DNA from 4 places in the Halanaerocella petrolearia genome. Region 2 is predicted to be linked to each of the others. Evidence: riboswitches for the same ligand, from Rfam matches in the RefSeq annotation. Region 2 holds a riboswitch; each other region holds the start of a gene.
What was found. A riboswitch is a leader RNA that binds a small molecule or an ion and turns the genes downstream of it on or off. The one in region 2 is predicted to bind cyclic di-GMP.
Positions count from the first base shown of each region.

Region 1 (6,234 bases), 190 kb from region 2:
TCTACATCACTAATTCGCACTGGGCCAAGATACTCAATATTCTCTTTCAACATTTCAGCAGCACGTTTAGACTGATTATCAAAAATCTTATTGGCTACTTCATCACTAGCTGCCTTAAGAGCTAAAGCTAAATTATCTGTATCTACTTCACGTAATACCTGTTGAATATCTTGATCAGTTAATATAGTAATATCTTCAAATACAAACATCTTCTGTTTTATATCTTCTGCTAAGTTAGGATCATCACCATCAAGTTCTTCTAAAATTCGTTTCTCAGTACTTCTATCAGATAAATTCAAAATTTCTACAATAGAGTCAAGTCCGCCAGCCTGAGAATATTCATTAGTCATTAGAGAAGATAGTTTCTGTTCTAGAACCCGTTCTACTTCTCGAATTACATCAGGAGAAGTACGCTCCATAACAGCAATCCTCTTTGCTACTTCCATCTGTTTATCCTCGGGCAACCCTGACATAATACTAGCCGACTGTTCAGGATCTAAATAAGCCAAAATTAAAGCAATCGTCTGAGGATGTTCACTCTGGATAAAGTTTAGAATCTGATCAGCATCTGTCTTTCTTAACTGATCAAAAGGTCTTACCTGCAAAGAAGCAGTCAATCGGTCAATAACACTACTAGCCTCCGATTCACCTAAAGCCTTCTCTAACACTTCTTTAGCGTAATCCATACCACCATGACTAATATAGTCATAGGCTACACACATCTGATGAAATTCACTTAACACCTCTTCTTTAACTTCAGCAGATACCTGGTCTAAATTAGCAATTTCTAACGTTAATTCTTCAATCTCTTCATCACTTAAATGCTTGAAAACTTCTGCTGAAGCATCTGGTCCTAAAGAGATCATCAAAATAGCAGCCTTCTGCTTACCTGATAACTGTTGGTGTTGCATCTTCTATCCTCCTTTACTCGTCCATCCAACTTTTAATTAATTCTGCTATCTCTTCTGGTTGTTCTTGTGTTAAATTACGTATTTCGCGCTGTGCTTTCTGTAATTCACTTTCTTCAGAATCCATCTCCTCTGTAGCGGCATATTCTTCAGTTCCATCACCTGCTACATAATCAATCTCCTGTCCTGGCTCAATTTCTTCTGTCTCGTCACTTTCTCTATTTCTATATAATAAAAAGACTACAACTAAGATTAAAGCCCCTACAATAGCTGCTAGTGTATATAAGAAACTTCTCTGTTCTGCTTCTTCAGCAGCTATAGCTTGATCTGTCTTCTTCTGTAAACTATTATCAAACTTCATTCCTACAACTTTAATTTCGTCACCACGTTGCTCATTATAGCCAACTGCTGCAGAAACAGCTTCAGTGATTGACTCTTTATTCTCTTGCTTTAACTCTTGATTTACAATTACTGAAACAGATAATCTCTCTAAAGCTCCAGGTGATTGAACATACTTTTCTATTTTCTTATTAATCTCATAATTAACAACTGATTCTGAACTTTCTCTACTCTGCTGTTTTTTATTATCTACTTTGTATTGAGGTAAATTAGAAGTTGTACCAGGAACTCCTTCAGGCTGACTAGACGTTCCCTCTTCACTTTCCTCTTTAACTTGTTTACTACGTGCAATACCTTGATCATCAACTACTGGTTCATACTCTGTTTTATTTATGCTACGTTGATCAAAATTAAGTTTAGCATTAACTTTAACTACAAAATTATTTATTCCTAACACTTTAGTCAACATTACATTTAAATCTTGTTCTATCTCTTCTTCAAATTTATCTTGAGTTTCTAACTGGTCATAATTAGATTTTGAGCTTTCATCTTGATTATCTAATTTAGCAGACAGTAAATTACCTGCTGTATCAACAATAGTTACTTTATTAGCCTTTAAGCCTTTAACACTACTAGCTACTAAATTAGCAATCGACTGTACTTGATTCTTACTAATGTCTTGGTATCCATTTAATTTTAGAAATACAGAAGCTTTAGCTGGTTTGGACTGTTCTTTATAAATACTATTTTGAGCCGGAGTAATCTGCACCCTAGCATAACTAATATTCTCAAATTGTTTAATAGTCCTTGATAGTTCACCAGATAAGGCTCGATTATAATTAACTTTCTGTTGAAAGTCAGTAGTTCCTATCTGGGTCTGATCAAAAAGCTCAAAACCAGTTACTCCGCCAGTCGGTAATCCATCTCCAGCTAATTCTAACCTAAGTTGATGGGCTTTTTGGCTAGGTACTAAAATAACAGAACCTTTATTTTCTAATTTATATGAAACCTGTTTTTCCTTTAGCTTTTCAACTATTACTCCAGCATCTTTATTAGATAAATTATTAAATAATACCTTATATTCAGGCTGACTAGCCCAATTAACCAAAATAAATATAGCAATAATAGTAGCAATAATTGAAGCGCCAATTATAATCTTAGTTTTCTTATCTAACCCTGTCCATAATTTTAAAAACTGCTCTTTTAGCTCTGCAAAACTTTCAACCATATTTACACCTCAATCCTAGTGACCATCCCATCAGACTTGTATCCTCATAATCTCCTTGTAGGCATCAACTACTTTATTTCTTACTTCTGTTGTTAAATCTAAAGATATTTTAGCTTTTTGAGCAGCTATCATTACTTCATGAACACTATCAGCTTTTCCTAAAGCCAAATCTTGACTGGCTTGATTGGCTTGATGTTGTAGATTATTCGTCTTTTGTAGGGATTGTTTTAACATATTAGTAAAAGAAGTTTTATTTTTCTTTTCTTCACTACTATCAGATAATTTCTGATTTATTTTCATCAAATTAGAATTAGACAGCTTGTCAACTTTCATTTATACCCCTCCTTTATCCAAGTTCAAGTGCACTCTTAGCCATTTTTTTAGCTGAATTCAAAGCAGTTACATTTGCCTCATAAGACCTAGTAGCTGACATCATATCTGTCATCTCTGATACAACATTTACATTAGGCATCTTTACATAACCAGCTTCATTAGCATCTGGATGTTCAGGTTTATAAACTAACTTAGGTGGTTTATTACTCTCTTCTATATTAGTCACCTCTACTCCATTTACATTCTCTTCTTTAGATGCTAATTCTTCTTGTAATCTCGCTTTAAAGACAGGCATCTTACGACGGTAAGGGCCACCATCTTCTGTACGAGTTGTATTAGCATTAGCAATATTACTTGAAATAGTATTCATTCTTAATCTTTGAGCTGTCAAACCTGAGGCACTAATACCAATCCCTTTAAACATTGACATTACTATTTACCTCCCTTTTTAATTACATTCTCTATTCGGCGAAATTTATTAGCCAGTTGCTTAGTAACAGCTTGATATTCTAAATTAGTCTTAGCTAACTTAGACATTTCAGCATCTATACTAACGTTATTACCATCACTTCTGACCTTGGTATCTTCTTCTGTATACATCTTAGGCTTTACAGACTCTAAACTCCTGCTATTTAAAGATATATGTCTTTTATTAGTTACTTCCAAATCATAGTCTTGATTCAATACTTTATTCAATTGACCTTTAAAGCTGACTCCTTTTCTCTTATAACCTGGAGTATCAGCATTAGAGATATTATTAGCAATTGTTTTATGTCTTTTTTGTAAACCATCTAATGATTTTTGTAACACACTAAAGTTTTGATCAAACAACTTCATCTGAAACCTCCCTTTAAATTACTATCCCTTTTTAAAACTTCAATATATATTTATAATATTCCTGCAATTTTTAAGAAACTAATCTTGTATTATAGGAAAAAAATAGTTGTTATCCCAATTATGTATAATTATATCTTATTATGCATCATTTTCAATATTAATTTGGAATATTACCCTAAAAAATTACATAATAAAACAATAACCCCTATCCTCATAAAAAGATATAGGGGTTTCATATACTCCATTTGGTAACCTGACGGTCTTAGCAATTACGCCATAGACTCAAAAGCTTTGCGACCCTACCTTTCGATAAGTGTGCCATTTACGAGGATGTAATATATTTATTTTTTACTTTAATATCCATCCATTTAAATATCTTTGTTTAAGAACTTCTTTCTGAAAAGCTACTGCTACCTTTTATTAATTCAATACCTATTTCCAATATTCCTGCATTTTTAAAAAATTATCTTATATTATAGATAAAAAAATGATTATTACTGCAATTATGTATGATTTTGTCTAATCTATAATTTTACTTTAAAACATTATCCAAAGAATCACTTAAAACAATAACCCCCTTATAAAAGGTATAGGGGGGCATATACTCTATTTAGTAGTCTGACGCAATTATGCCATCTTTGCGACTCTACCCTTCGATAAGTGTTTCATTTACAATGATATGATATATTTATCTTACAAATTAAAAAACAGGTGTGGGCAACCCACACCTGTAAAGCTAATTTAATTTCTTTAACTCGTCTAGTAAATAATCATTTAATACTTTAATATGTGTTCCTTTCATACCTAATGACTTAGACTTAATTACTCCTGCACTTTCAAACTTACGAAGAGCATTAACAATTACTGAACGAGTAATGCCTACTCTATCTGCAATTTTACTAGCTACCAGTAAACCCTCTGTGCCATCAAGTTCTTCAAAAATATGCTCTACAGCCTCTAATTCAGAATAAGATAAAGTATCTATAGCGATCTGAACTGCTGCTTTTTTACGAGCTGCTTTCTCTCTTTCTTTACTCTTTAATCTTAAAATCTCCATACCAACTACAGTAGCTGCATATTCAGCTAATAATAAATCACTAGATTCAAACTCTTTATCAAATCTAGCTAAAATCAAAGTACCCAATCTTTCTCCTCCACCATTAATTGGTACAATAGTCGTTAGTTTATGCTTAAATAAACAATCTTTAGCCTCTTTAAAGACACATGAACCATGTTTTTGCTCATAATTAGATTGAGTATGATAGATTCCTAATAACCAGTCATTATATTCTCTAGGAAATTTATTCTGGTTAATTACCTCTTTTAACATTAGGTCACATTCAAATTCATCTACCAAGTTATGTCCTAAAATTTCTCCACCTTGGTCTACTAAATAAACATTAGCTCTAATAGTTTCTCTTAACACTTTAGCCATTTCTGCAAAATCAACTGGATGACCAGCAGAGCGCTGAATTAATCTATTTATCTTACGTGTTTTAGTAAGTAATTGTTCCATCAATATGTCCTCCTTAATAACTAACTGTTTTGTCAGTCAGCCCAGTATATCAAAACCTAGAATAACTTAAATAATTATATCTAAATTTAATTTTTATTTCAGATTATAAAGAACTTAGAGAATATATTTACTTAAATCTTTATCTTTAACTAGATCATCTAATCTATCTTTTACATATTGACGATTGATTTCAATTCTATCCTTCTTAAGTTCTGGAGCTGTAAAAGAAAGTTCCTCTAATAGTTTCTCTACAATAGTATGCAATCTTCGAGCTCCTATATTTTCTGTCTGTTCATTAACTTGATAAGCAATCTCAGCCAATTCATCAATTGCTTCTTCAGTAAATTCAATTTCTAAATCTTCAGTAGCCAATAATGCTTTATATTGTTTTGTCAAAGCATGTTCGGGTTCAATTAAAATTTCTTTAAAGTTATCTTTAGATAGACTATTTAATTCGACTCTAATTGGGAATCGACCTTGTAATTCAGGGATTAAATCAGTTGGATTAGATACATGAAAAGCACCAGCTGCAATAAATAAAATATGGTCTGTCTTAACTGAGCCATATTTTGTATTGACTGTTGAACCTTCTACAATTGGTAAGATATCTCTTTGTACCCCTTCTCGAGATACATCTGGATTAGATCCTGCTTCTTTACCAGCTATCTTATCAATTTCATCTAAAAAGATTATCCCTGATTCTTCTACTCGTTTAATTGCTTGCCGACTAACTTTATCCATATCAATTAACTTCTGAGCCTCTTCTTCTTTTAGTATATCTCTTGCTTCTTTAACAGTTACTTTTTTTGTTTCTTTTTGATTTGGTAACATCCCACCAAACATATCTTGAAAATTAACTCCTAATTCTTCTACTCCAGCCCCAGAAAAGATTTCAACCATCTGAGAGTTCTGTTTTTCTACTTCTATTTCAATCATCCGCTCCTCTAATTCTCCAGCAGCTAACTTCTCACGCAATTTAGCTCGACTTCTCTGAAGACGTTCATTCTGCTCTGTAGTCTGAGTATTGTCTTCTTCAAAATTACCAAATAAACCTTGCAAAGGATTATTTGACT
Region 1 is NZ_BAAHXW010000001.1:773,283-779,516, forward strand. Features, by position in the region: gene fliG (flagellar motor switch protein FliG) at 1-911, opposite strand, end outside; gene fliF (flagellar basal-body MS-ring/collar protein FliF) at 925-2,475, opposite strand; gene fliE (flagellar hook-basal body complex protein FliE) at 2,506-2,808, opposite strand; gene flgC (flagellar basal body rod protein FlgC) at 2,822-3,238, opposite strand; gene flgB (flagellar basal body rod protein FlgB) at 3,241-3,645, opposite strand; cyclic di-GMP riboswitch class I at 3,890-3,975, opposite strand; gene codY (GTP-sensing pleiotropic transcriptional regulator CodY) at 4,382-5,161, opposite strand; gene hslU (ATP-dependent protease ATPase subunit HslU) at 5,276-6,234, opposite strand, start outside.
Region 1: another riboswitch for cyclic di-GMP. It lies ahead of flgB (flagellar basal body rod protein FlgB); the one in region 2 lies ahead of ACYQ39_RS04945 (diguanylate cyclase).

Region 2 (6,234 bases):
TAGGTGGAGGAATAGTCAACTCTCTACTAAAGAATATAATTCCTGATGAAGTTAGGATTCCTAGTTTTATTGTTGTGATTGCTACTTTTGTAACAATTGTTGATTATACAGCTAAAGCTTACTTTCCTGCTATTGCAGCTTCATTAAAGTTATTTATTCCATTAATTGTAGTTAACTGTTTAATTTTAGGACGTTCAGAATCCTTTGCTTCTAAGATGCCTGTTCATCGTTCAATAGCTGATGCTTTAGGCATGGGAGTTGGATTTACTTGGGCTTTAACTTTCTTAGGTATCTTTCGAGAAGTACTTGGTTTTGGAACTATATTTAAAGGAACAAGTTTCACTCTACAGGTAATGGGAGACTCATTCCAGACTTGGGGTATTATGGTCTTGCCTGCTGGAGCTTTCTTAAGTTTAGGCTTTATTTTAGGTATCTTTAATGCAATTCAGGATGAATCTATTAGTTTTACAGATCTATTAGGTAGCTCTGATAGTCAGACGACTCAAGATAGAACAAAAAGCATTTAATGTAAGGAGGTTGCAGAATGGATGATATTGGAAATTTGTTTTTAATATTTTTAACTGCATCGATTACTAATAACTTTATTTTATCTCAGTTTTTAGGTATTTGTCCTTTCTTGGGAGTCTCTAAAGAGATTCCAACAGCTTTTAGTATGGGCTTAGCTACGACTTTTGTAATGACAACTTCTGCAATTTGTGTCTGGGCTATTAATACATTTATCTTAATTCCTTTAGGGTTAGGGTATATGAAATATGTAGCTTTTATTTTAGTTATTTCTTCTTTTGTACAGTTGACTGAAATGGCTGTTAAGAAGATCAGCCCTCCTTTATATAAGGCATTAGGTATCTTTTTACCTTTAATTACTACTAACTGTGCTATTTTAGGATTGGCTTTACAGATTCCTATCAATGGGTATAACTTTATTGAGAGTACTATTTTTGGTTTAGGAGCTGGAGTTGGATTTACTATAGCAATAGTTTTAATGGCAGGTATGAGAGAAAAATTAGAATTTGCTAATGTACCTAAACCTTTACAAGGAGCACCAATTACTCTATTAATTGCCGGAATGATGGCTATGGCCTTTATGGGCTTCTCGGGAATTTAAAGGAGGCGACTAAATATGAATTTAAGTATTTTTAAAAGTGCAGTTCCTAGTATGGGGGCTTTAGGAGCCTTATTTGCTGGTGGCTTAGCTTATGCCTCAGTTAAATTTGCAGTTGATGAAGACCCTAGAAAGGAAAAGATAGAAGAGGCATTACCAGGGGCCAACTGTGGTGCTTGTGGTCAGCCTGGTTGTTCAAGTTTTGCAGGTGAAGTAGTCAAAGGAGAGGCACCAGTCGATGGCTGCCCTGTTGGTGGTGCAGAAGTAGCCGATAAAGTAGCTGAAATTATGGGTGTAGATGCTGGAGGTTCTACAGAAGTTAAAGTAGCTCAAGTTCTATGTCAAGGTGGTAACCAAGAGACTAGTATGAAGGCTGATTATCAAGGAGTAGCTACTTGTCAAGCTGCTAATATGGAGTCAAATATCAAGTCTTGTAGCTATGGTTGTCTAGGTTTTGGTGATTGTGAGGCTGTATGTGCTTTTGATGCTATAGAGATGACAGATAATGGGCTTCCTAAAATTGATCCAGATAAATGTACTGGTTGTGAGAAATGTGTTTTAGAATGTCCTCGCAATATTATTTCTATGTTCAGTCAAGAGCAAGAAGTATTTACTAGATGTAAATCAGTCTTACAAGGTGGAGAAGTTAAAGATGACTGTGAAGTTGGTTGTATTGGCTGTACTCTATGTGCTAAAAAATGTCCTGTAGATGCTATTGAAATGGAAGATAACCTACCAGTTGTTGATGCAGAAGAATGTATTGGTTGTGGTCAATGTGTAGAGGTCTGTCCTACTGATGCTATGGTAGATACTCCATTTGAAGTAGAGGATAATCCAACTAAAGATGCTGATAAAGGAAGTCAGATTGTAATCGGTGATGAATGTGTAGGTTGTACACTTTGTACTAATGAATGTCCTGTTGATGCTATCTCTGGAGAACAGGGCGGACAGCATGAAATAGACCAAGACGAATGTATTCAGTGTGAGCAGTGTATTTCAGTTTGTCCTAAGGAGACAATTGAGTATGAGTAATGACACAGTATATGATTAAGTTTCACTAAAAATTAATAAGTTGTAATATAAAAAAAGCTGGCCCTTTAAGGAGCCAGCTTTTTTTTATTAATTAAGCTTTAAGCCATAAATTGTTCAATGTCATCTTCAACATTATCAATACCTGCAATTCCAAACTTATCGACTAATACATTAGCTACATTGTCAGATAAGAAGGCTGGTAATGTTGGCCCTAAGTGAATATCCTTAACACCTAGATATAATAATGCTAGTAGTACAATTACTGCTTTCTGTTCATACCAAGCAATATTATAAGAGATAGGTAGATCGTTGATATCTTCTAGTTCAAAGGCTTTAGCTAACTCCTGGGCAATAACTACTAGAGAATAAGAGTCATTACATTGTCCCGCATCTAAGACTCTTGGAATACCTCCAATGTCGCCTAAGTCTAGCTTATTATATTTATATTTAGCACATCCTGCTGTTAAGATTACTGTATCTTCAGGTAGTTCTTTAGCAAATTCAGTATAATAATCTCTACTATTCATTCTTCCGTCACAACCTGCCATCACGAAGAACTGCTTAATAGCACCTTCTTTGACAGCCTCAATTACTTTATCTGCTAGATCTAAGACCTGGTTATGAGCAAAGCCACCAACTATTGTACCGTCTTCAATCTGCTCTGGAGCGTCACATTCTTTAGCTACTTCGATAAGCTGGCTAAAGTCTTTATTTCCGTCTTTATCTGCTTCAATATGAGTAGCTACATCTAGACCAGCTGAACCTGTAGTGAAGATCTTATCACTGTAGCTAGCATCATCTTTTGGAGGCACGATACAGTTAGTTGTAAATAGAATTGGCCCGTTGAAACTTTCGAACTCCTCTTTCTGTTGCCACCAAGCATTACCATAATTACCTACAAAGTGATCATACTTTTTGAAGGCAGGATAATAGTTAGCTGGTAACATTTCAGAATGAGTATAAATATCTACTCCAGTACCTTCAGTCTGTTCTAGTAATTGTTCCATATCCTTTAGATCGTGACCACTAATTAGGATGGCTGGATTATCTTTAGTACCAATATTTACTTCTGTAATTTCAGGATTACCATACGTGTCTGTATTGGCTTGATCTAATTGAGCCATAGCCTGAACACCATGTTCACCTGTCTGCATAGCTAAGTTTACTAAGTCATCAGCTGACAGACTATCATCAGTTGTAGCTGCTAAAGCTTCTTGCATAAAGTCATAGACTTCTTGGCTTTCATAATCTAAGTTATAGCTATGTTCAGCATAAGCAGCCATTCCTTTAACACCATAAGTAATAAGTTCTCTTAAAGATCTAACATCTTCATCTTCCGTATCTAGCACGCCAACCTCTTCACCTTTAGCAATAAATTCTTCTTTAGTACCTGCAGTCCAAGTAGCTCCTGCAAATAGATCATTAAATTCTGCTCCTGCTTCTTTTGCTTTCTTTTTAGCTTTAGCTCTTACTTCTAATGCCTCTTTAATCTGTTCTACAAAGGCATCATTATCAAAATTGGCATTAGTAATAGTCATGAATAAGCTCTTCATGACAAACTTATCTATGTCAGGCGTTGCAACTCCTAAATCTTTAGCTTTAGTACTATAAGTAGAAACTCCTTTTAGTAAATAGATTAAAAGGTCTTGTAAGTTAGCTGTTGTATCTTCTTTTCCACAGACTCCTTTAACTGTACAAGCTTTGCCTCCTGCTGTTTCTTGACATTGATAACAAAACATTGACATAAACAATCCCTCCTTTATTATTTTTAAATCTTAATTCTATCTTTATTGTAAGATAATTTGTTGTAATTTAATATGATATAAATCACACTTAACGACAAAGATATTAAATTATAGTATAATTATCTATACCTTCCTTAAATATTATAACATAGTTTTTTTAATTTACATAATTTTATGAGAAAATTTAATTTTAAGGAGGAAATTATGGTCTTATATTAAAATTATTTTACAGGGTATGTATTATAATGTAGTTTAAATTAGTGATTTTAATAAAAATGTATATTTATTAAGAGCTGTGAAGTATAATCTGTAATTGGTCACCTGGATTATATGGAGCTAGTGGTGAACCCACCTTATTTTTAAATAAGGTGGGTTTTATATTTAGTTGAATAATAAGAAAGTTGGTGTAGGCTAAATTGATAAATTTTATGAAAAGATTCTTTAATGAAGATTATGAGGTAGTAGCCTATCGAGGGTTTTTAATAATTGTTATGTTTTTGTATCTGTCATTTGGAATAATATATAAGCTAAGTAATCATGCCATTGATCCTTTTTCTTTTAAGCATAGGTTAGTTATAGCAGTTATACTTCTGATATTTTTTATTTTATCTTTTATAAGTGAGAAGATAAGAAATAATTTAGTAACTATTATTTATTTCGTGTTATATACTATTAATATTCATCTTATTTATTTTGCTTACTTAAATAATTATTCAATTAATTATGCTATTGGTATCTTGGTAGTGATTATAGTTACAAATTTTATATTTAAAACAACTCCCCAGTTAAGAAATTATAATTTGATTATAATTTCTTTAGTTATCTTGTCGCTCTTATTTACTGTTAACCCATCTATAAGTAAAATAATATTTATTATATTTACTATATTAACTAGTTTATTATCTTATATTACTCATAGTTTGAAAATTGATCTTCAGAATAAGTTAAAAAGAAGTAAGGATAAATATCAAGACCTTTATATGAAACAGAAGATGTTATTGGATAATAGTGAGACTCAGATTTGGTATTTAAAAGATGCTAATCTATATGGAGAAGTGAATCAAGCCCATGCTGATTTTTTAGGTTTAGAAAAAGAAGATATTAGAAATACAAATATAGAAGATTTATTTGATCAGCAAGTAGCTGAAGAGTATATTACTAATAATAAAAAGGTTTTTAGCAAACAAGAGAAAGAGGAGTTTGAGTATTCTATTAAAAATCAGCATGGAAAAGAGAGAGTATTGTTAATTAGTAAAGTTCCTAAGTTAAATAAAGATAATGAAGTTGAATCTTTAATCTGTACTGCTAAAGATATAACTGAAGAGAGAAAGACTAAAGAAGAGATTGAATATTTGAATTATCACGACAGTTTAACTGGTCTATACAATAGAAGATATTTAGAAGAGCAACTTGATTTATTAGATCAGCAGAATCAGTTACCATTAAGTATTATTGTAGGAGATATTAACGGCCTAAAATTAACTAATGATGCTTTTGGTCATCAATTAGGAGATAAATTATTATCTGAAGCGGCTCAAGTAATAAAGGATTCTTGTCGAGAAGATGATATCGTTGTACGTTGGGGTGGAGATGAATTTGTAGTCTTATTACCTAAAACTAATAAGAAGAATACTAAAAAAGTATATTCTAGAATAAAGGAAAACTGCGAAGAACAAAATATAGAATTATTAGAGATTAGTATTAGTTTAGGTTATGCTACTAAGAGAAAAGTTACTGAAGATATTGATGATATTTTTAAAGAAGCAGAAGATTGGATGTATAAGATGAAGTTGACTGAAAGTAAGAGTTTTCATAATAGTGTTCTCTCTTCTTTATTAAGAACATTAAAAGAAAAAACTAATGAAACTGTAGAACATGGTAATAGGCTGAAAAAACTTGCCTTAAAAATAGGTAAAAAGCTAAATTTATCTGATGCTAAATTGACTGATTTGAGTCTATTAGCCGAACTACATGATTTAGGCAAAGTAGGTATTTCAGAAGAGATACTTAATAAGCCAACTCCTTTGATCAAAGAAGAATGGGAAGAAATGAAGAGACATAGTGAAATAGGAAGTCAAATTGCTAAATCATCACCTGAATTGGCAGATATTTCTGAGAGTATTTTAAGTCACCATGAGTGGTGGGATGGCACGGGATATCCACAAGGATTAGCAGCAAAAGAGATCCCACTTAATGCTCGGATAATTTCTATTGTAGATGCTTATGACGTAATGGTTAATGAACGGTCTTATAAAGAAGCAATGAGTAAAGAAGAGGCTTTAGAGGAGATAAAAGCAGGAGCTGGAAGTCAATTTGATCCGCAATTAGTTGAGA
Region 2 is NZ_BAAHXW010000001.1:964,909-971,142, reverse strand. Features, by position in the region: gene rsxE (electron transport complex subunit RsxE) at 1-527, shown strand, start outside; gene rsxA (electron transport complex subunit RsxA) at 545-1,126, shown strand; gene ACYQ39_RS04955 (RnfABCDGE type electron transport complex subunit B) at 1,142-2,155, shown strand; gene hcp (hydroxylamine reductase) at 2,254-3,900, opposite strand; cyclic di-GMP riboswitch class II at 4,180-4,263, shown strand; gene ACYQ39_RS04945 (diguanylate cyclase) at 4,317-6,234, shown strand, end outside.

Region 3 (6,234 bases), on a different contig from region 2:
ATGAATTGATCAAGGTTAGGATGCATTTCTAAACCTATGTCATCACCAGGATTGATGCTCATCAATGTAAGTTGTAAATATTCTCCTGTCCACAAAGCAATACGGTAATAATCGTTTTGCTTAGTGGCTTCTTCAATATTAACTACAAAGGGACATGGTCCATAATCCTTTAACTTAGTAATTTGTTTCGGGGGACGTGGATTAATTATATAGTCATCATTCATATTAATCATTCCTTTCGTAGGAATTTTTAATATTATATGTTATATGTTTAAGATAGGTTCGTAGATTCACAGAGAAATTATGAATTCTTGACTAATCTAACAAAATTTTTTAGCAGGTTAGCAAGGTAGAATTATCCGAATTGATTTACCAACTTTGAAACAACTATAGGAAATAAACTTGCTAAGTATATGATACGATAAAAATAGAACAGTTTCTTATTTAGACACCTAGAGCCAATTAAGTATGGCAATCGAGAAGTTTATAGAAATGGTAGGTTATTTAACTATTATGATGAAGAGGCTTTTATGAAACTAAAGGATAAGTTTGCTGAATTAGAAGTAATTAAGATATGGAAGACTGATTTCATTCTATTCCAACTGTCAGTATAGCTGAATCTTATTTTTTATTATAGAATATTAAATTGTAAACTTGGTTAATATATAGGTGTGAATCATTAAGGGGGATGTAGCTATGCCCAAATTCACTGTAGGAGGAGATAAAGATATGCCAACAGTCTTAGGAGTATTTAATGGTGAATCTGAAGCTAAAACTGCAGTTGATAAGATGAAAGAAAAGGGGATTTCTGAAGATAAAATTTCATTAGTAGCTAAACAAGACGGAAATGATAATATTGAAGCTGGAGAAGAGATGGCAGGTAATGATCAAAATTTAGCTGATGGTGCTACTACTGGTGGCGCTTTAGGAGGGGCAGCAGGAATATTAGCTGGGGCTGGTTTATTAGCAATTCCAGGAGTTGGCCCTGTTTTAGCTGCTGGACCAGTAGCTGCTGGTCTAACTGGAGCAGCCACTGGAGGCGTTGCAGGTGGTTTAGTTGATTATGGATTAGACCAAGAAACAGGAGAGAGATATGCAGGAGAAGTAGAACAAGGAAAAATCTTGGTAGCAGCAGAAGATACAGATGAGAATAAGATTAATGAAGTATCCGATATTTTACGTAAAGAAGGAGCTAATGATGTAGCAACTCACTAAGATAATAGCTATTTATTGAGTATAAAGCGGTTGGTAGTATGACTAATCGCTTTATACTTTAATAGTTAGAAAGTGATAATAAATACAAGTTGCTAACTTATATAAGTACATTAAAAGATCATTAGTAATTTTAAAAAGTAGTATTTAGAATATAAAATTGTCAGTTATAAATTGGATATTATTAAAAAAATTAATAAAAATATTTTTTTATGGAGGATAATAAAAATATATCTAGTATTACTCTAACAGGTCATTATAAAAATAACGAATAATTAAAAGTAACCCTCGAAAAAGGCACACTTATTGAAAAATAAGGTCGCAAAACTATGAGTCTACGGTACATTAAATCGTTGTACTAAGATTGTCAGGTTACCGAAAGGAATATAGGCTTTTTTAATAAGAGGGATAATTATAATAGATTTTAAAGTACTTAAAAAAATATAGGGAGTGATAATTATGCCTCTTTCTTCAATTGTATTGCTTTTTATTTTAGGATTTATTATTAATCTTATTTTAAAAGATGATTCTGATTCTTTAAATGACAAGTACCAAAGTGAAGATTTTTCAAATTTTATTAATGTTTTAGAAAAAGTTAGTAATAATCAAAAGTAAAGTTTAGAGAAGTTAGCTAAAAAATAGAAAATGAATGTATTTAGGAGGCAGAGAAGTATAATCTTTATTTGGGCACCTGGATTATATGGAGTCAATGGTGAATCCGACCTAAATTTTCTAGTATTCTCTAGAAAATTTAGGTTTTTTTATTATAATTTATAAGTTTATAACATAGTACTTTGTTAGAGGAGGGGTATATTGCCAGTTAAAACTTTAAAGAAAATTTTAGGGGTGAGTAGTAAGGTATCCAGCTATGATGTAGCTAAAGAACTGTTTGAATTGATAAAAGAAGAGGAGGATAAGTTAAGATTTAAGGAGATAGGAGCTAAAATAGAAGTGGATGATCGTGCTTTAATGTTAGTTGTTATTCATTATTTTAGTTTTATATTTGTAACTAAAAATAATGATTTAGCTTTTAGTTCAAGTACTATACGTAATATTTCTAATAGTTTCTCTTCTCTGCTAATAAAAGATGTAAATACTCAAGCTAGTTTATTAGAAGAAATAAGAGAAAAACTATTGAAAGTTTATAATAATTATTCGAATGAGAGTAAGAGAAGACAAATTGAAGAAGTAGTTAAAGTATTGTGTAGTTATTTAGATTTAAATGATAAAATAAAAGAGGATTTAGTTAATAAATTAGTGAGTTATATATTTAAAGATGTAACTTTGATGCAAGATTATCTAATCAGTAAAAGTAGAAATTATAAAATAACTAATCAATAGTCACTTAAAACATCTTTCCAATTAGGAGAGGTGTTTTTTTGTTTTAATTAGTTTTTGACAGTAGAAGTTATTAATGTTATACTAAATATAGATATTGAAAACCAATTTCAATTAGTTAGATGGATAAGGGGGAGAGAAGATGAAAGGGACCAAAAAATGTAGAAGTGATATAAATTGCTTTAGGAAAAATTGTGAATGTTTGTTAAGAAGAATAGGTGCTACTATTATGGGAGTTAAGCCAGCTGAATTAAGAAGTATAAAACAAGAAAAGAGTTGTTGGCAAAAGTGTAAAGGAACTCTTCTAGGCTATAATCAGTTAGAACTTATAGAAATAGATATAGTGAATGGACGACGGAAAGTCCTTTTCTATCATTCTCAAGCTTTAGAAGAACAACTTAAAGATCAACGTGTACTTAATTTTCTTAAGAATATAGGTTATCCTCAAGAATATAGTCTAGATAAATATTTAGAAAAATTAAAGAATAGATTACAGGGAGCTGAATTTCCTCATGAGATTGGTATCTTTTTTGGTTATCCTCTTAAAGATGTATTAGGATTTATGGGATATGTAGATTTAGAGGTTACTCATAGAGGAGAATGGAAGTATTATGGTAATAAGAAGATTTCTCTATTAAAGCAGAAGAGATTTGATAGGGCAAGAGAAGAGTTTAATGCAAAGTTAAATAAATTAGAGCAAGTTGAAGAATTTCATAAAGTAATCTAGTAACTTAGGTGAGCAATGTGTTTTCACATATTGCTCTATTTTTATTTTTTGGAGTTTATATTTTTCAAAAAAATATTCTTTTCTTGCAGGAAATTAGATGGTTAGGTAGAATCACGTAACAGAAAGTACATACTATTCTTTATTATTGTAAGAGAATGGAAACGTTTGCAGGAGAATATTTTTTATAAGTAAAGTGATAATAATTAAGAGGAGGAATAGAAATGACTAAACGTTATGAAGATGCAGAATGGAAAGAATCTATGCGCTTGAAATTAGACGTAAATAATATGTTTGCTGACAAAGTAGGTCAAGAGCATGGTTATACTACTGAAGATATTGCTAAGATGCAAGATAAAGCTGTTGAAGCTCATAAGGCAATTAAAGAAGGTAAGGCAGCTGGAGACTTAGGTTTTATGGAGCTGCCAGAGACTCATAAAGAGATTGCGAAAGAGATTAAAGAGTTTGCTGAAGCTAATCGTGCCAAGTATGACAACTTTGTAGTATTAGGAATTGGTGGTTCTGCTTTAGGTAATATTGCTGTGCAGACTGCTTTAAATGATCCTTACTATAATTTAAAAGATGAAGCTAGAGATAATTGCCCACGATTATTTACACCTGATAATGTTGATCCAACTCGTTTAAAGTCTTTATTAGAGACATTAGATTTAGAAAAGACTGTCTTTAATGTTATCTCTAAGTCTGGTGGAACTGCAGAAACAATGAGTCAGTTCTTAACTGCTCGTGCTGCTGTAGTAGAAGAGTTAGGAGAAGATGCAGTAGGAGATCACTTTATTGCCACTACTAGTGAAGATTCTGGTAATCTAATTAAGATTGCTAAAGAAGAAGGTATGAAGAAGTTCTTTATTCCTGATAATGTAGGAGGTCGTTTCTCTGTTTTAACTCCAGTTGGTCTAGTATCTGCAGCATTTACTGGTGTTGATATTGAAGAGTTATTAGCTGGAGCAGAATATATGGCTGAGTTATGTGATACAGATGAGCTATGGGATAATCCTGCCTATCTAAATGCTACTTTACAGTATTTAGCTGATCAAGATGGTAAGCCAATGTCTGTAATGATGCCTTATAACCATTCTTTAAAGGATGTTGCTGACTGGTATCGTCAGTTATGGGCTGAGTCTTTAGGTAAGAAACTTGATCGAGATGATAATGTTGTTAATGTTGGCCCTACTCCAATTAAAGCTTTAGGTGCTACAGATCAGCACTCTCAAGCTCAGTTATATATGGAAGGTCCATATGATAAGGTTGTTACTTTCTTAGAAGTAGAAAACTTTGCAGAAGAATTAGAGATTGCTGCGGGTTATGAAGGTATTTCTGGGGTTTCTTATCTTGGTGATCATACTTTCAATAAATTGATTACTACTGAAAAGAAGGCGACTGAGTTAGCTTTAACTAAAAACAATAGATTGAACTGTACAGTTGTTTTCCCTGAGGTAAATGCCTTTACTTTAGGTCAGTTCTTCTATCTATACGAGTTAACAACTGCTTTCGCTGGAGAGTTATATGATATTAATGCCTTTAATCAACCTGGTGTTGAGTTAGGTAAGAAGTATGCTTATGGTGTGTTAGGTAGAGAAGGTTTTGCTGATATGAAAGAAGAGTTTGATTCTCGACCTGAAAAAGATGATGATTTAATTGTATAATTTTTAAAGGACCCAGATGGGTCCTTTTTTATTTTTTTGTTTATAGTTTAATATATATTTAATATATATCTAATTACTAAAAAATAGGTAAGTTGAATTGGACTATAAATTATGGCATATTTTTATAAGAGGTTTTTTAACTTATGTCTTGAATCTGTAAAAAGAAGAAGTCTTTTGTTAGGAGGTTAGAAGAGCTTTGTTTTGGAAGAAAATAGGGCTTAGTAAATCCAAAGAAGTTCCTTTTGTTTCTTTAATTAATAAACAATGTAATTGTAGTACTATGGAGTTAGAAGAAGTAAATTATAATGCATGGGTGTTGACTGATCAAGGGGATAGATTAAAATTGCCTAAGTATCATCAAAACTTATCTATTCTTAATATCAATTATAGTAAGTATTTTCTAATTTATGTTGCTTTAGATAAATGTAAAAGAGTAGGTTGTAACCTTAAGATAGATAGTATCCTACAGCACAAGAAGGAAGTAGTAGTTAAAGTGTTACCTTATTCTTCAGTTAACCAGCTATCCTTAGAAGTAGTTAATTTACCTTATGATGTAGTCAAAGTTAATAGGGCCAAGTTAGATCCAACACAGAATACGAAATTTAAATTTACTAATCATCAAGATGAAATGGTAGAGAAAATTAAACTTTAAGGTAGATGAATTAGATAATATAGTAATTAATGGTGTTAGAGAGGAGCTAGGAGATTGCAGACTAAATCTAGACTGATAGTAGCTTTGGTGGTAGCAATGGTTCTTGTTGCTATTCCTGTTTCTGCTCAAGATATTAAGTTAGTAATTAATGGAGAGCAGATAGCTACTAAGTTGGTAGTTACAAATGGTAGAACTTTAGTTCCAGCTCAAATTTTAGCCGATGAATTTGGAGCGAAAGTAAATTGGGATAGAGATAACCAGAGCTTAAAGATTGAAGATGATTATTTACAGACCTCTTTTCAGATAGGAGATAGGGTTATTGAAATCAATTCGGAGATTATTCCTTTGCGTAGTAGAATTAAATCAATAAGTAATCAAGTAATGATTCCATTAAGATTATTACCTAAAATTTATGGTGGTGAGATAAGTTGGGAAGGTAGTACTAAGACAGTTTACTATCAGACTAATCAAGTAACTAACATAGGTATCAATACTTTAGCTAATACTTCGCAAGTGGTAGTTAATGCTGATACTAAGGTTGATTATGAGGTTAATTCATATGAAGATCCTAAACGATTAGTCCTTGATCTCTATAATCTTAGTTTAGGAGAGGTTAAGACTAAAATTCCAGTTAATAATGGAAT
Region 3 is NZ_BAAHXW010000002.1:701,170-707,403, forward strand. Features, by position in the region: gene ACYQ39_RS10700 (cupin domain-containing protein) at 1-224, opposite strand, end outside; gene ACYQ39_RS10705 (hypothetical protein) at 697-1,215, shown strand; cyclic di-GMP riboswitch class I at 1,499-1,592, shown strand; gene ACYQ39_RS10710 (hypothetical protein) at 1,672-1,827, shown strand; cyclic di-GMP riboswitch class II at 1,862-1,945, shown strand; gene ACYQ39_RS10715 (hypothetical protein) at 2,026-2,553, shown strand; gene ACYQ39_RS10720 (DUF3793 family protein) at 2,693-3,277, shown strand; gene ACYQ39_RS10725 (glucose-6-phosphate isomerase) at 3,499-4,938, shown strand; gene ACYQ39_RS10730 (hypothetical protein) at 5,135-5,590, shown strand; gene ACYQ39_RS10735 (N-acetylmuramoyl-L-alanine amidase family protein) at 5,645-6,234, shown strand, end outside.
Region 3: another riboswitch for cyclic di-GMP. It lies ahead of ACYQ39_RS10715 (hypothetical protein); the one in region 2 lies ahead of ACYQ39_RS04945 (diguanylate cyclase).

Region 4 (6,234 bases), on a different contig from region 2:
CTTCTAATTCTATTACTCCATTTTTTTGATTTAAGGTATAGTTGATTCTTTTTTCTGCCTCATTAAAAAATAATAATTTATTATTAGTAATAACTTTAATTTTTAACTTACTTTTATCTGTAACTAAAATCAACTGATTATCATTAATTATAACATCTTTAAGTTGATTTGAATTCTTCTGACCAGTTGCTATCTTAGTCTCATCTACAAAGGAAAAGAACTCTTCTACTAACCGATTCTTTCCCACCTGATTCATACCTATAAAGACTAGCGTAAAACCAATACCTAATACTAAGATAGCTTTCCAATGCTTAATTAACTCTTCTTTTACCAATATAACTAACAGAATAATGGCTACAAAACCACCAATTATCCCTGCTCGAGAAAGAGATCCTAGCCAATTAGCAAAAATCAATAAACTAAACAGCCCTAATAATATTTTGGATTTTAATTTCTGACTTAGTATATATAAAGTTAATCCTAGAGTAAATATCATTGCCATATAACTTCCTACATAATTTGGATTATATAAAGTAGAAAAAATATAATCAAATTTAGCAGTAATACCATTAACTTTACTAGATAGTTTAGAGGATAGAATCAACTTCTCACCTAATTTAGTAGTAAATAAATCAAAACCAAAATACTGCAAAATTCCTATCAACCCAATAATAGTTGCTGATAAAAAGAGAGTAATTATTAAAAATTTAATATCTCCTTCAGTCTCTACTAAATTTAGAGTAATAACTAAGACTAATAAATAGGATAGAAGTACAAACATTCCTTCATATCTATTAGGAAAGCCCCACAAAGCTACAGAACTAGTCTTTGCATAGTAAGTAGAAAGGATAATACAAATAACATAAATCTCTATTGGAAGATAATAATATGTCTTTTTAAGTTTACCCTCACCAAAACTATAAGTTATAAAAGATATTAAAGCACAACAAGTAGCTAGCAAGAAAACAACCATCTTATAATAAGAAAAAAAGTCTAAATCTTTAGACCAATAGGATTTCAATATTCCTGCGATAGAAATCTGCTTACTAAATAATACTAAAGGAACTACCCCCATTATAATAGCTATTGGTATCAAATATCTAGTATTGTTTTTCTTCTTTAACTTCATTCTACTCACACTTCCTAATATAAAAATAATCTAAGGTACCAATTAATAATCTGATTCCCCCATAGAATCATTATTAAACTACCTAAGGCAATAAAAGGGCCAAAAGGAAGTCGACTTCCCCATTCTTTAGCTCCACTACTTAATAAAAACAAAGCTATAATTGAACCAATAAAAGCACCAATAAAAATAGCTACTAAAGAATATAATCCTCCTATAAAGCTACCTACCATTGCTATTAACTTAACATCACCTAATCCCATACCACCTTTAGTAATAAATATAATCAATAATAAAAAAATAGCTGGAATAACTATACCACTTAATGAACTCTTAAAGTTAAGTTGGCCCGTTAATAAACTACTACCTAACCCTGATACAATACCTAAGTAAGTAAGTTGATTAGGAATGATCTGATATTTAAAATCAATAAAACTAGCCACTATTAATAAAGAGATCAACCACACATAAAGAAAAAATTCTATAGTAAAATAATACTGTTTATATAAAGTAAAAAAAAGTAGACCTGTTACTAGTTCTACTATTGGATACTGGTATGATATTTTCCTCCCACAATAACGACAACTGCTTTTTGTTAAAATAAAACTTAGCACTGGTATTAAATCAATAGGTTGGAGTTTAGTTTCACAACTTGGACAATAAGATCTAGAAAAAACAATCGGTTCTTTCTTTGGTAGCCGATAAATTACTACATTCAAGAAACTACCGATTATTAAACCAAAGGTAAATATTATAACTCCTAATGACATACTTATTTTCACCTGCTCTAAATTACTTATTTGTAAAAAGTCGCATTGTTTTTCTTATTTAAACCTAAAACCTTTTAAAAATAAAAAGATTATTTTAGTAAAGATGTTTCTTAAATTTTAATTGGTCTTAATCTTAACTGTAAACTGTAAATTGCAAACTGTAAACTGAAAAGAGTAATATGAGAATCAGCACCAAAAACGGTGCTGAAAAATGACTACTATTCACTTATACCTCCAGGTGTAACAGTTATTTTATCATTATTATTAACAGTATCGTCATCATTAATATCTACATCTACTTCATACTCAATTGTATAGGAAGAACCAGAAGTAGAGTAACCGCTACCTGTACTATACTTATTAGTATCCACATTTGTAATATAGTCGTTAATATCACTTAAACTTGCTGGATATTCACCCTCTTCCGCATTATACATCTCTAAACCTGCCTGAATATTTCTTAGATCACTTTTTACAGCAGCTATATCTGCTTTATCTCTTACTCCACCAAATTGCGGAATAGCAATTCCTGCTAAAGTTCCAATTACAGCAATTACAATCATCAACTCAATTAAAGTAAAACCTTCTTCTCTAGTTGCTAAAGTCTTAAACTGATCTCTTAATTTTTTTATCACTATAAATCCTCCTTTATATGAAAATACATTATATTACTTCTATAATTGATTAATAAAATCCTGCTTAACATAAATTAAAATGAACCCATTTCCATATTTTATACATATAATGAAATATTAGGATAGAGGCTAGGTTTTTAAACACTCTCACATAACCTCATTTTTATAAATTTGACTTTACTAATACTGATTCCTTACACTGACACTACATCATTTATAAATAACAAAAAACCGCCCTATAATCTTAAAAATTAATTTAAGATAGGACGGTTTCACCAATAGCTCAGTATAACCTAGGTGACCAGATATAAGTCATACTTCATTGCTTCCTATATTAAGAAATTCTTTAATTATACATATATTCCTTTTGGATTAATATATCATTAATACCAAATTATATCAAGTATTTTTATAATACTAAATTGCTTTAAACACTTTGAATCAGACCAAACATAGGTAACATAATTGAAAGTACTATACCTCCAATTATTATTCCCAATACTACAATTAAAGCTGGCTCAACTAATGAAATAATACTATCGACTTTATATTCAACCTCTTGTTCATAAAAATCAGCTAACTTATTAAGCATCTCTTCTAGATTTCCTGTCTCTTCTCCAATTTCTATCATCTGTAGTGCCATTTCAGGAAAGGTATCATCTTCACTTAAAGGCAAAGTAATACTTTCTCCTTCACTAATACTTTGTCGAGCAGATGCCAATTTATCAGCTATAACTTGATTAGAGACAACCTTACTTACTACTTCAAGTCCTTCTAAAATTGATATTCCACTATTAATTAAAATAGATAAGGTTCTACTTATTCTAGCCACTGATACTTTAACCACTAAATCACCCCATAAAGGTAACTTAAGTAGTATTCCATCTATCTTTCTTTTCCCTTGGTCAGTCTGATAATAATAATAGATACTAACAATTATGACAACTAAAACCAAAATAAATAAATACCAATAGCTTGAAACTAAACTACTACCATATAATAATAATCTAGTTAATAAGGGTAATTCAATATCCATACTAGAAAAGACATCTACAAAAGTAGGTAATACTACTGTAATTAAAAAAAAGACTACTCCTAAAGCTACCAAGGTGATTACTATAGGATAAACTAACGCAGAGGTTATTTTCTGCTTTAAATCATTCTCCTTTTCAAAATACTGAGCCAACTCCTCTAAAACACCATCTAATATACCACCAGTTTCTCCTGCTTCTACCATAGTAATAAATAATTTAGGAAAGACTTTATCTTCCTTTATCATTGCTTCTGATAAGGTCATACCACTCTCTACCCTTTCTCTAATAGCAATAATAGAGTCCTTTAATTTAGAAGCAACTACCTGCTCCGATAAAATATTGAGTGTTCTAACTAATGAAAGTCCTGAATTAATCATAGTAGCAAATTGTCTACTAAATAAAGCTAACTCTTCTACACTAGCTTTTTTCCAAGTTAAAAATTCAAAATTAAAATCAAAATTAGAAGTTTCTTCTTCAATTGAAGTAATATAATAACCTTGCTCTCTTAATTGATTAACTGCTATCTTCTTACTTTCAGCTTCTATATTTCCTTCAGTTAACTCTCCTTGTCTATTACGAGCTTTATAGTGAAAAATATGATCTATAACTAGCCACTCCTTTCTAAATTAGATTCTTAAGAGTCTCTATATTATTAGATTTATTTAAAGCTGTTTGACGCTTAATCTTTCCTTGTCTATATAAATCACGTAATGAATAATCCATAGTATGCATCCCCTTGTCTCTACCAGTCTGCATTACTGACTCTAATTGATGGCTTTTACCTTCACGAATTAGATTCTTAACTGCTGAATTTACTACTAACAACTCTGTAGCTGCTACTCTATCTAAACCGTCAATTGTAGAAATTAACTGTTGTGATAAAACTCCTTGTAAAATTAAAGACAGCTGTGTCCTAATCTGAGCTTGTTGGTGCGGCGGAAAAACATTAATAATTCGATCAATAGTTTCAGCTGCTCCATTAGTATGTAGAGTTGCTAAGACTAGATGACCAGTCTCTGCTGCTGTAATAGCAGTTGAGATAGTCTCTAAATCTCTCATTTCACCTACTAAAATAATATCTGGATCTTGTCTTAAGGCAGCACGTAATCCAGTTGCAAATTCTGCTGTATCTTTACCTACAGCTCGCTGATTAATAATTGATTTCTTATGTTGATGAACATACTCAATTGGATCTTCTAACGTTATAATATGCTTATCCTTCTGCTGATTAACTAAATCAAGCATAGCAGCTAAAGTAGTTGACTTCCCACTTCCAGTTGGTCCTGTAACTAAAAATAAGCCTCGAGGCTGTAAAGCCAACTCTTTTAATTTAGTTGGTAATCCTAGATCATCTAACTTAGGAATTTCAGTCGGAATTATCCGTAATACTAAAGCAGGATTTGCTTGCTGCTGAAAAGCATTAACTCTAAAACGATAATCACGCCACTGATAAGCAAAATCAACCTCTCCTTCTTCTTTAAGTATCTTCGCTTCTTCCTGATCTACCATATCAGCAATCATTCCTCTAAGTTCCTCTTTAGTAATTTTCTCAGTTCCTATCTTTTCTAACCTACCATTGACTCTAACTATAGGTTCTGCTCCTACAGTTAGATGAATATCTGATGCTTCTAATTTAATTCCTTGGCTTAATAGCTCAACTAGCTCCATTATTACCACTCCTTAAAAATTAACCTTTGTAACTCGCATAGCCTCTTTTAGCGTAGTTATTCCCTGACTTACTTTCTGTAAACCACTAGATTCTAAAGTAACCATACCTTTCTTCTTTGCTTCCTCTTCAATTTTTGTAGCTGATGCTTCTTCAACTACCAATTGTTTAACTTCTGAATCTAATTCCAACACTTCATAAATAGCTGTTCTTCCTTTATAACCAGTACCATTACATTGATGACAACCTGTTCCATGATATAATTTAATCTTCTTCTCACCTACTCCCAAATAATTCTCTAACTGAGAATCGATAAGTGGAGTATCAGCTTCTACCTTACAATTTGAACAGATAGTTCTAACTAATCTCTGAGCTACTACTCCCATTACTGAAGAGGCTATTAAGAATGGTTCAATCCCCATATCAGCCAATCTTGATAAGGCTCCAGCAGCCTGATTAGTATGTAGAGTACTTAAGACTAGATGACCAGTTAAAGCAGCGTGTATAGCAATTTCAGCTGTCTCTTGGTCACGTATCTCTCCAATCATTACTACATCAGGATCTTGTCGTAAAATAGCTCTTAAACCACTAGCAAAAGTAAGCCCTGCTTTAGGATTAACTTGAACCTGGTTAATACCATTTAACCTATACTCAACTGGATCTTCTACAGTAATAATATTCTCATTTTCAGTATCTAGAGAGCTCAAAGCAGAATAAAGAGTGGTTGTCTTACCACTTCCAGTTGGGCCAGTAATTAAAATCATCCCATGAGGTTGATTAATCATCTTTTTAAAAATACTTTTGTTTTTAGATAAAAGACCTAATTCATCAATATTTAACATTAAATTATTCTTATCTAAAATCCTAATAACAACCTTCTCCCCCTGCACAGTAGGAAGAGTAGAAATTCGCAAATCTATTTCCTGGTCATCAATTGTCATCTGCACCCTACCATCTTGAGGAAGTCTTCTTTCAGCAATATCTAAATCAGCCATAATTTTAA
Region 4 is NZ_BAAHXW010000002.1:874,710-880,943, reverse strand. Features, by position in the region: gene ACYQ39_RS11680 (O-antigen ligase family protein) at 1-1,129, opposite strand, end outside; gene ACYQ39_RS11675 (prepilin peptidase) at 1,144-1,896, opposite strand; gene ACYQ39_RS11670 (type IV pilin protein) at 2,115-2,531, opposite strand; cyclic di-GMP riboswitch class II at 2,787-2,870, opposite strand; gene ACYQ39_RS11665 (type II secretion system F family protein) at 2,959-4,110, opposite strand; gene ACYQ39_RS11660 (type IV pilus twitching motility protein PilT) at 4,187-5,233, opposite strand; gene pilB (type IV-A pilus assembly ATPase PilB) at 5,246-6,234, opposite strand, start outside.
Region 4: another riboswitch for cyclic di-GMP. It lies ahead of ACYQ39_RS11670 (type IV pilin protein); the one in region 2 lies ahead of ACYQ39_RS04945 (diguanylate cyclase).